2 regions of the Reyranella sp. GW821-FHT12G01 genome follow, and region 1 is predicted to be linked to the other one. Evidence: riboswitches for the same ligand, from Rfam matches in the RefSeq annotation. Region 1 holds a riboswitch; the other holds the start of a gene.

What was found. A riboswitch is a leader RNA that binds a small molecule or an ion and turns the genes downstream of it on or off. The one in region 1 is predicted to bind thiamine pyrophosphate.
Region 2: it holds a riboswitch for thiamine pyrophosphate, as region 1 does, so the genes downstream of both, thiC (phosphomethylpyrimidine synthase ThiC) here and thiO (glycine oxidase ThiO) in region 1, are expected to answer to the same signal.

The regions. Positions count from the first base shown of each region.
Region 1 covers NZ_JBXAPV010000003.1:762,769-768,053, reverse strand. The annotation lists gene AC1RP5_RS28685 (MarR family winged helix-turn-helix transcriptional regulator) at 1-210, opposite strand, end outside; partial or broken gene AC1RP5_RS28680 (glutathione S-transferase N-terminal domain-containing protein) at 313-809, shown strand; gene AC1RP5_RS28675 (branched-chain amino acid aminotransferase) at 942-1,874, shown strand; gene AC1RP5_RS28670 (hypothetical protein) at 1,885-2,445, opposite strand; TPP riboswitch at 2,503-2,619, shown strand; gene thiO (glycine oxidase ThiO) at 2,615-3,619, shown strand; gene thiS (sulfur carrier protein ThiS) at 3,588-3,785, shown strand; gene AC1RP5_RS28655 (thiazole synthase) at 3,788-4,564, shown strand; gene AC1RP5_RS28650 (thiamine phosphate synthase) at 4,568-5,167, shown strand; gene AC1RP5_RS28645 (ThiF family adenylyltransferase) at 5,164-5,285, shown strand, end outside.
Region 2 covers NZ_JBXAPV010000001.1:214,444-219,728, forward strand. The annotation lists gene AC1RP5_RS01020 (MdtA/MuxA family multidrug efflux RND transporter periplasmic adaptor subunit) at 1-160, opposite strand, end outside; gene thiC (phosphomethylpyrimidine synthase ThiC) at 320-2,137, opposite strand; TPP riboswitch at 2,187-2,316, opposite strand; gene AC1RP5_RS01030 (OprD family outer membrane porin) at 2,482-3,756, shown strand; gene AC1RP5_RS01035 (CaiB/BaiF CoA transferase family protein) at 3,875-5,068, opposite strand; gene AC1RP5_RS01040 (glycine/sarcosine/betaine reductase selenoprotein B family protein) at 5,076-5,285, opposite strand, start outside.

The sequences.
Region 1 (5,285 bases):
CAGGATCGAGAGGAGGTGGCCCACGGTCTGGCCGGGATGTCGGCCGATGAAGTAGAGCGCGCGATGATGGGCACGGCCCAGCTGGTAGTGCCGGAGTTGCTGGTCGGACTCGAAGGTGAAGTCGCGATAGGCATAGAACATCAGCTCGATGCCCTGGCGCAGCTCTTCGTCGCGCAGGAACAGGGGATTGGCGGGGGCTCTGGATTCCACGTCATCTTTATAGAGCGGGCGCGTTGCGTTGACACCCCGCGCGAGCGGGTGTTACGGCGCGAGCCTCCTTCCAGACATTTTCTTTCTCCGTGCGAGGACGCCATGCTGACCGTTCACCATCTCGGCAAGTCGCAGTCCGAACGGATCGTCTGGCTCTGCGAGGAGCTGGGCATTCCCTACGACCTGAAGATCTACGACCGCGATGCGGTCACCCGGCTGGCGCCGCCCGACTACAAGGCACTGCATCCGCTCGGCTCTGCGCCGGTGATCCAGGACGGCGACGTCGTGCTGGCCGAGTCCGGCGCTATCGTCGACTGGATCATCGCGAAGCATGGCAAAGGCCGGCTGGTGCTGCCGCCCGACCATCCCGACTTCGCGCAATTCCTCTACTGGTTCCACTTCGCCAACGGCACGCTGCAGCCCGCGACGGGACGCAACATGATCCTGGGGAGGCTCGATCTCCCGGCCGACAATCCCCTGCTCAAGGCGATGACGGGGCGTCTCGGCCTCGCGCTCGGCCTCTTGGAAGCGCGGCCCGCCCGGCCTACCGGCGTGCGATGGAAAAGGGCGATCCCGGCATGGCGCTCCTCCTCACCTGAAAATCCTGACGAAAGATTCTTGCGCGGTCAGTGTGATTGACAAGGTCAGTATTATTGACCTAATTGAATAGATAGTTGTGATCTGTCGATCTCAAAAGACCCATTCGGAATCAATCTCAGGAGGATATCGCAATGTCCTTAACCATGGACGATCGGGACGGTTTCATCTGGCTGGACGGCAAGCTGGTGCCGTGGCGCGAGAGCCGCATGCATGTGCTGACCCATGCGCTGCACTACGGCTCCGCCGTCTTCGAGGGCGAGCGCATCTATGACGGCCGCGTCTTCCGCCTCGCCGCCCACAGCGCCCGCCTGATCCGCTCGGCCAACCTGCTCGACTACGACCTGCCCTGGTCGCGGGAACAGATCGACGAGGCGACCCGCGCCGTGGTGAAGGCCAACAACCTGAGCGCCGGCTACATCCGCCCGATCGCCTGGCGCGGCTCGGAGGTGCTGGGCGTGTCGGCGGTCGGCACGACGGTCCATCTCGCCATCGCGCCCTGGGCGCAGGAAGGTCGCCTGTCGGTGCAGGCGCGTGACGCCGGCATCAACGTCACCATGGCGAAGTATCGCCGGCCTTCGCCCGAGACGGCGCCGGGCCACGCCAAGGTGGCCGGCCTCTACGTGATCTGCGGCATCGAGAAGGACCGTGCACTGAAGGCCGGCTTCGACGATGCGCTGATGCTCGACTGGAAGGGCCGCATCGCCGAGACGACGGGTGCCAACATCTTCCTGGTGATCGACGGCAAGCTCGTGACCCCGACGCCGCACAACTTCCTCGACGGGATCACGCGCCGCGCGGTGATGGGCATGGCGAAGGCGCGTGGCTGGACGGTCGAGGAGCGCGACGTGATGCCGGAGGAGTTGGCGCAAGCCAGCGAGGTCTTCCTCTGCGGCAGCGCCGCCGAGATCGTGCCGGTCGGTTCGATCGACCAACATCACTTCCAGGCCGGCCCCATCGCCAAGACCCTGATGGCCGACTTCCAGAAGCTGGTGCGCCAACCCGACAGCGAGGGCTTCGGCGAGGCCACGCATCTCATGACGCCGGCCTCGTCGCTGGCGGCGTGACCTTCGCCGTCTACGGATCGTAGACGGCGACGAAGAGCACGGCCTCCCACGCTTCGACCCGCAAGGTCTTGCGGCGGGAGGCGAACCAGCACCGGACACGGCCATGGGCGATGCTCTTGCCCAGCTCATGGCCTCGCCGCAGATAGCCGATCTGCACGGTGGATCGGTCGGGCAGATCGACCTCGGCGCGCACTGCGTCCTCGCGATCTGTATTGTCGGGCTCGAGGATGAGGCGAACCTCGGCTCCGATCGTCACGTCGCCGATCCGCTCGAAGTCGCACGAGATCGCCGCGTAGGAGCCGCGCCAGCCCGACGACAGCGCCGCCTTGGCGTCCTTGTCGGCCTGCAGGGCCGCCAGAATCCCGTCTGTTGCCTCCCGGGGCAGCTCACGCGGCTTGATGCCGGTGGGCACGGTCTTTCGCCGATCGAGACCCAGGCTGCTGCCAATCGCACGGAAGACCGGCCGGAACAGCCAGACGACGACGCCAAGCACCAGTTCGGCGGCCAGGCCGATGACGGCAAAGACGGCTTCGAAGAGCGAGCCGATGATACAATCTCCATGGGCAGCCATGAATCATAAGCGATGCCGCTCCCGCTTGACATCGGGGGCCGCAATCCCCTTTTCTCGATGACGTCCGAGGGGTGCCCGACCTTCCTGCGGAAGACGGGCTGAGACAGCCGTATGGCTGAACCCTTTGAACCTGATCCGGGTCATGCCGGCGAAGGAACGGGAGCAAGCGTTGGATCGACCTGTCGTATCAATCATCGGAGCCGGCGTCGCAGGACTTGCCTGTGCCACGGAGCTCGCCGATCGCGGTATCGCCGTCGAGGTGCTGGAGCGCGCCGCCCATCTGGGCGAGGGCGCCTGCTCGTGGATGGCGGGCGGCATGCTGGCGCCGTGGTGCGAGCGCGCGACCACCGACGAAGCGGTGGCGCGCCTGGGCGCACCGTCGATCGACTGGTGGCGCAAACATTTCCCCGGCACGGTCAGCAAGGGCAGCCTCGTGGTCGCGCCGGCGCGCGATGCCGCCGATCTCACGCGCTTCGCCGCGCGCACCGAGCGGCACGAATGGCTCGATGGCGACGGCATCGCCGCACTCGAACCCGATCTCGCCGGTCGCTTCCGTCGCGCGCTGTTTTTCCCCGACGAAGCTCATCTCGAGCCGCGCAAGGCACTGGCATCCCTCGCGGCGGGTCTTGCAGCGCGTGGCGTTCCGATCCGGTTCGGGGTTGGCGCGACGCTGTCCGATGCTGGTTCGGACTTCGTCGTCGATTGCCGCGGCCTCGCGGCGCGCGATGCCTTGCCCGACCTGCGCGGCGTGCGCGGCGAGATGGTGGTCGTGCACACCAACGACATATCGCTGGCGCGGCCGGTGCGGCTGCTGCATCCGCGCATCCCGCTCTACATCGTGCCGCGGGGCGACGGGATTTTCATGATCGGCGCCACGATGATCGAGAGCGAGGAGCGCCGCGGCGTCAGCGTGCGCTCGGCGGTCGAATTGCTGAACGCGGCCTACACGTTGCACCCGGCCTTCGGCGAGGCGGAGATCATCGAACTGGGCGCCGACCTGCGGCCGACTTTTCCCGACAATCTGCCGTGCGTGCGACGCAACGGCCGCGTGCTGCACGCCAACGGTCTTTTCCGGCATGGTTTCCTGCTTGCGCCCTGGCTGGCGCGGGAAGTGGCCGACGCCGTTCTTCTGGAGACGAGAGATGCGGATATTCCTGAACGACGACATGCATGAGGTCGCGCCGGGCACTTTGGCCGCGGCACTCGAATCGCTTGGCTTCGGCGGTCGCAAGATCGCGACGGCGGTGAACGGCCGCTTCGTCGCCGCCGCCGCGCGGCCGCGCACCGAACTGGCCGACGGCGACAAGATCGAAGTCGTCGCGCCGATGCAGGGAGGATAACGATGTCGTCCTTCTATGGCGTCGAGCTGAAGTCGCGGCTGCTGCTCGGCACGTCGCGCTATCCCTCGCCGGCGGTCCTCGAACGCGCGATCAAGGCGTCGGCTGCGGAAGTCGTGACCGTCTCGCTGCGGCGCGAGAGCGGCGCGGGGAAGGCCGGGCAGGCTTTCTGGTCTCTCATCCAGTCGATGGGCGTGCGCGTGCTGCCCAACACCGCCGGCTGTCATTCTGTGAAGGAAGCGGTGACGACCGCCCACATGGCGCGCGAGCTGTTCGATACGCCGTGGATCAAGCTCGAGGTGATCGGCGAGGCCGACACGTTGCAGCCCGACGTGTTCGGCCTCGTGGAAGCCGCACGCATCCTCTCCGAGGACGGGTTCGAGGTGTTTCCCTACACGACCGAGGATCTGGTCGTGGCCGAGCGATTGGTCGAGGCAGGCTGCCGGGTGCTGATGCCGTGGGGTGCACCGATCGGTTCAGCGCGCGGCCTCAACAACGTCTATGGCCTGCGCTCGATGCGCGCGCACTTCCCCGACATCCCACTGGTGGTCGATGCCGGACTGGGCGTGCCCTCGCATGCCGCCGCTGCGATGGAACTCGGCTACGACGCGGTGCTGCTGAATACGGCGGTCGCTGAAGCGGGCGATCCAGTCGAGATGGCACGAGCCTTCGCGCTCGGCGTCGAAGCCGGCCGCGCCGCCTATCTTGCGCGCCCGATGGAACCGCGCGACATGGCCGTGCCGTCGACGCCGGTGATCGGCAAAGCCGCGCTTGGAGATTAAGAGATGCTCGATCCCTTCTATCCGGTGGTGCCCAATTCGGATTGGGTGCTGAAGCTGGTGCCCGTCGGCACGAAGCTCATTCAGCTCCGCATCAAGGACCAGCCCGAGGCCGAGATCCGCCGTCAGGTGCGCGAGGCCAAGGCGGTGTGTGTGCAGCACGGCGCCGACCTGATCGTGAACGACTACTGGCAGGTCGCCATCGACGAAGGCTGCGCCTGGGTCCATCTCGGCCAGGAGGATCTGGTCGATGCCGACGTGAAAGCGGTGCGCCGCGCCGGCATCAAGATTGGCGTCAGCACGCACGACCACGCCGAGCTCGACAAGGGTCTCGCCATCGATCCCGACTATGTCGCCTTGGGCCCGATCTGGCCGACCGTGCTGAAGCAGATGCCTTGGGCGCCGCAGGGCACCGAGCGTCTGGCCGAATGGAAGAAGCTCATTGGCGACAAGCCGCTGGTCGCGATCGGTGGCCTCACCCTGGAACGCGCGCTGCTCTGCCTGAAGGCGGGCGCCGACATCGCGTCGGTCGTGGGTGACATCGTCAATCACGCCGATCCGATCGCCCAGGCCAGGGCCTGGATCGCCGCGACGAGAAAGAAATGACCAACCGCTACGCCCGCCAGGCCGTGCTGCCCGAGATCGGCGAAGCGGGGCAGGCGCGCCTTGCCGCCGCCTCGGTGCTGGTGGTGGGTGCGGGCGGCCTCGGCTGTCCGGTGCTGCA
Region 2 (5,285 bases), on a different contig from region 1:
CGGCCGTGGCGATACCCACGGGGACCGCGGCGCCGCCGGCAAACCGGCCACCGCCCTGGCGGGCGGGGGGTGCAGTACTGGACTGCGAAATGTACCAGCCCGCTCCAGCCACAATGGCCAGCCCGAAACCGATCCCGAGGAGGGTTCGCAGCCGCGTCATATGTCCAATTCACCCCAAAAAGACAGCTCGTAACAACATACGCGCTGAACCCGCGGAGTCTCCCCCACGGAAATGGCAGACGCAAGGCGGCCGCCACCCGAACAGGGGTCACAACGTCCGAGAGGCCAAAAAGACCCCTCGGACGCCAGACAAATTCGCTCAGTCGGCGGCTTTGCCCTCGACATAGAGGCTGCCGCCGCCCGCCCGGAACTTGGCGCTCATCTCGTCCATGCCCTTCTTCGCATAGTCCCTGATGTCCTGGGTGATGCGCATGGAGCAGAACTTCGGACCACACATCGAGCAGAAATGCGCGGTCTTGTGGGCCTCCTTGGGCATCGTCTCGTCGTGGAACTTCTCGGCCGTGGCCGGGTCGAGCGAGAGGTTGAACTGGTCGCGCCAGCGGAAGTCGAAGCGCGCCTTCGAGAGCGCATCGTCGCGCAGGCGGGCGGCCGGATGGCCCTTCGCCAGATCGGCGGCATGGGCCGCGATCTTGTAGGTGATGACGCCAACCTTCACATCATCTCGATCCGGCAGGCCGAGATGCTCCTTGGGCGTGACATAACAAAGCATCGCCGTGCCGAACCAGCCGATCATGGCGGCGCCGATGCCCGAGGTGATGTGGTCGTAGCCCGGCGCGATGTCGGTCACGAGCGGCCCGAGCGTATAGAACGGCGCCTCGCCGCATTCGCGCAGCTGCTTGTCCATGTTGGCCTTGATCTTGTGCATCGGCACATGGCCCGGCCCCTCGATCATGACCTGGCAGCCCTTGTCCCACGCGATCTTGGTCAGTTCACCCAGCGTCTCCAGCTCGGCGAACTGCGCGGCGTCGTTGGCGTCGGCGTTGCAGCCCGGCCGCAGACCGTCGCCTAGCGAGAACGAGACGTCGTACTTGCGCATGATGTCGCAGATGTCGCCGAAATGCTCGTAGAGGAAGCTTTCGCGATGCTCGGTGAGGCACCACTGCGCCATCATCGAGCCGCCGCGGCTCACGATGCCGGTGACCCGGCTGGCCGTGAGCGGCACATGCGCCAGGCGCACGCCGGCATGGATGGTGAAGTAATCGACCCCCTGCTCGGCCTGCTCGATCAAGGTGTCGCGGAAGACCTCCCACGACAGCTTGGTCGGATCGCCGCCGACCTTCTCCAGTGCCTGGTAGATCGGCACCGTGCCGATCGGCACCGGCGAATTGCGCACGATCCATTCGCGGGTGTCGTGGATGTTACGGCCCGTCGACAGATCCATGACGGTGTCGGCGCCCCAGCGGATCGACCACACCATCTTCTCGACCTCTTCCTCCATCGAGGAGGAAACGGCGGAGTTGCCGATGTTGGCGTTGATCTTCACCAGGAAGTTCCGGCCGATGATCATCGGCTCCAGTTCCGTGTGGTTGATGTTCGCCGGGATGATGGCGCGGCCGGAGGCGATCTCCTGGCGCACGAACTCCGGCGTGATGAACGCCGGAAGAGCGGCACCGAAGCTCTCGCCGTCGGCCAGGCGCGCTTCCGCCTCGTCGAGCATCGTCTTGCGGCCGAGGTTCTCGCGCGCCGCGACGTAGATCATCTCCTTGGTGATGACGCCCGCGCGCGCCCATTCGAACTGGGTGATCGGCTTGCCGTCGAGGCCGCGCAGCGGCTTCGGCGTATGAAGAAACGGCCGCAGCACCGATTCCTTCACGTTGCCGTTGTCGATCGGCTGGATGGCGCGGCCGGTATATTCCTCGACGCCGCCGCGCTCAAGCACCCAGGCGCGTCGTGTCTGGGCGAGGCCCTTGCGCACGTCGATCGCGACGTCGGTGTCGGTGTAGGGGCCGGTCGTGTCGTAGACACGCACCGGCGGTTCCAGCGGCGACGACAGTTCGATCTCACGCAGGGGAACGCGCAGGTCGGGCGCCGCCTCGGGCGTCGCGTAGACCTTGCGGGATGAGGGCAGCGGCCCGGTCGTTACGGTCGGGGCTGTAGCGGTGACGATGGTGTCCATGATGGATCTCCCGTGGCTGGTTGGCGTACGGAGATCCGGTGTTTTGTCGTGCAAAGGATGTATCCATTCCCTTCGCCGGCATGACCCGGATCAGGTTCAAAGGGTCACCGCGCCGACGCCAGTCGGGACTGGCGACCATCGGTATCTCAGCCCCTTGCGGGACCCCCCTTGGACGGGACGAACCTAGATCGTCGAAATTTCGATCACAAGCGCGCGTTCGCAAATTGTCGTGCGCTTTGCGCAATTCTTTAACCGGCCCCCTCTAAGCGTCGCTCTCGGGGAGTGGGGAGCATCCGATGTTGCGAGCGCCAGTGCGTATCCTGTTGGCCTTGCTCGCTTTATCGATGCCCGTGACAGTGCGTGCGCAAACGCCGGCTCCCGATGGCCCTCCTGACGGCCTCAAGTCGGAGCTGCAGCGGTTCCTGTACGACGAAGCAACAGCCGTACTGCATTTCCGCAGCTACCTGTTCGACCGGCACAACCAGACGCCGCCCGATCTGGCGGCCGCGGTGGCGGGCGGCTGGATTGGCCTGCAGACCGGCTGGTTCTACGACACGCTGCAGCTCGGCGCGGTGGGCTACACGACCCAGCCGCTGTGGGCCCCGCAGGGCAACGAGACCACCTCGAATGGCACGTCGCTGCTGAAGCCAGGCGGCTACGGCTTCTTCACCCTGGGCCAGGCCTATGCCTCGGCGCGCTGGCAGAAGCAGACCGTCACCGTCTTCCGGCAATATATCGACGAGCTGGAGGTGAACCCGCGCGACGACCGCGAACTGCCGCAGACCTTCGAGGCCTATGCGCTGCGCGGCATCCTCGGTCCGGTGAACTACTTCGCGGGCTATGTCGCGGCGATGAAGCCGCGCGACTATTCCGCCTTCATCAACATGGGCGAAGCGGCCGGCACGCCGAACGACAACAAGGGCATGGGCCTGTTCAGCGTGAAGTACGGCAGCATGGACAAGCTGCAGGCGCGCGCCTCGACCTACTACGTCCCTGACATATTGTGGTCGAGCTACGCCGATGTCGGCGGCACGATCCGCGTGAACGAGGATCTGCGCGTCCAGCTCGCCGCGCAGTTCGCCGTGCAGGGCAGCAACGGGATGAACCTTCTCACCGGCCAGCCCTTCAGCACCTTCTGGGGTGGCTTCCGCGCCGATGCCTTCTGGGGGCCGATGGCCTTCCGCGTGTCCTATACGCAGATCGGCTCGGCCGCGAACTGGCGGGCGCCCTACGGCATCTTCATCGGCTACAACAAGATGCAGTCGCTTGACTTCAACCGCGCCGGCGAGATGGCCGTGACCGCGGGCGCCAGCTACGACTTCAAGGGCGTGGGTCTGCCCGGCTTCATCTTCCTTGCGACGGCGACCTATGGCGGCAACGCGGTCAATCCCGCGACCGGCGCCGGCATCTCGACCAACTGGGAATACGATCTCGAACTCGCGGTCCGCGGCGACGCGATCACGGACGCGCCGGACTGGCTAAAGCCGTTCAACCTGCGCAACCGGGTCGCCTTCGTGGATCAGTTCCAGGGCAACCGCACGCTCAACTCCTCCTTCACGGAGTATCGAGTGCAATTGAACTATGAGCTGACCTGGAAGGGCCCGCGGTTGCGTCAGTAAAGACGCTCGTGCCGCGTTGTTGTCGTCCTGAGCGTAGCGAAGGACCTAGCCTTGCGACCAACAGACTGCGTGGCTGGCGTGAGATCCTTCGCTTCGCTCAGGATGACAGTCAGCGGTCTCAGACGACCTGGCCCGCACGCATCTCGGCGATCTCGGCCGGCGAATAGCCCGCTTCCTTCAGCACCTCGTCGGTGTGCTGACCGAGCGTCGCCGGCGGGCGGTCGATCGAGCCGCCGCCATGTTCCAACCGGAAGCCCGAACCCACGACCTTGATCGGGCCGTGCTCGGTCTCGACGGTCTGCAGCACGGTGCGATGCTTGAACAGGTCGAGCTGCGCGGTCTCGGGAATGCTGTGCACCCGCCCGGCCGGCACGTCCGCCTTGGCGAAGCGTTCGATCCAGGTGCCGGAATCCTCGGTCTTCATCGCCCCTTCGACAATCTCGTGCAGGGCGGTGTTGTTGGCGATGCGCGTCGCCCAGTCGACGAAGCGCGGATCGTCCAGCGCCGCTTCCTGGCCCAGCACCTTCATCAGGCGCTTGAACTGCGGATCGGTCATGACGGCGAGCACGATCCAGCCGTCCTTGGTCCTGAAGAGATTGCCCGTGGGCTTGCGCGTCACCGACAGGTTGGCGGCCTGGCCATGGACGCGGCCGGTCATCATGTGCTCGGTGAACTGCTGCGCGAGATAGCCCATCACCGAGTCGATCATGGCGACGTCGACGAGCTGGCCCTTGCCGGTATGCGTGCGCTGGTACAGCGCCGAGGCGATGCCCAGCGCCGCCGTTGCGCCCGACATCACGTCGGCGCCGGCGAAGCCCACGCGCGTCGGGCCGTTGTTCTCGAAGCCGGTGATCGACATCAGGCCCGACATCGCCTGGATCATGCCGTCGAAGGCCGCGGTCTTGGAGTCGGGTCCGACCTGGCCGAAACCCGATACGGCGCAATAGATCAGCTTGGGATTGATCTTCTTCAGTGCCTCGTAGCCGATGCCGAGCTTGTCCATCACGCCCGGACGGAAGTTCTCGACGACGACGTCGGCCTTCTCGACCAGGCGCTTGATGACCTCGATCGCCTTGGGCTGCTTCAGATCCATCGTGATCGAGCGCTTGTTACCGTTCACCGCGACCCAGGGAGCCGCCAGGCCGCGCTTTTCCCAGTCGTTGGACCGGGTGCCGAAGCGCATGTCGTCGCCTTCGCGCGATTCGATCTTCACCACGTCGGCGCCGAGCAAAGCGAGCTGATAGGAGCTGTAGGGCCCCGCCAGCACGCGCGTGAAATCGACGACCTTTACGCCCGCAAACGGCTTGCTCATGTCACTCCTACGCCACGCCTGCCTGCTTGCGCTGGCTGAGCGCGACCTGCTTCACCTTGTCGAATTCGGCGCGCCGCTTGGCGACCTCTTCGGGCGGCATGCGCTCGAGATTGTTGTAATCGTTCTTCCAGTCCCCATCGTCGGTCCAGCGCAGCGGCGACTGAACCGTCGTGCGCGGGCCGATGGCGCTTTCCAGAACCTTCAAGGCGAGATCCAG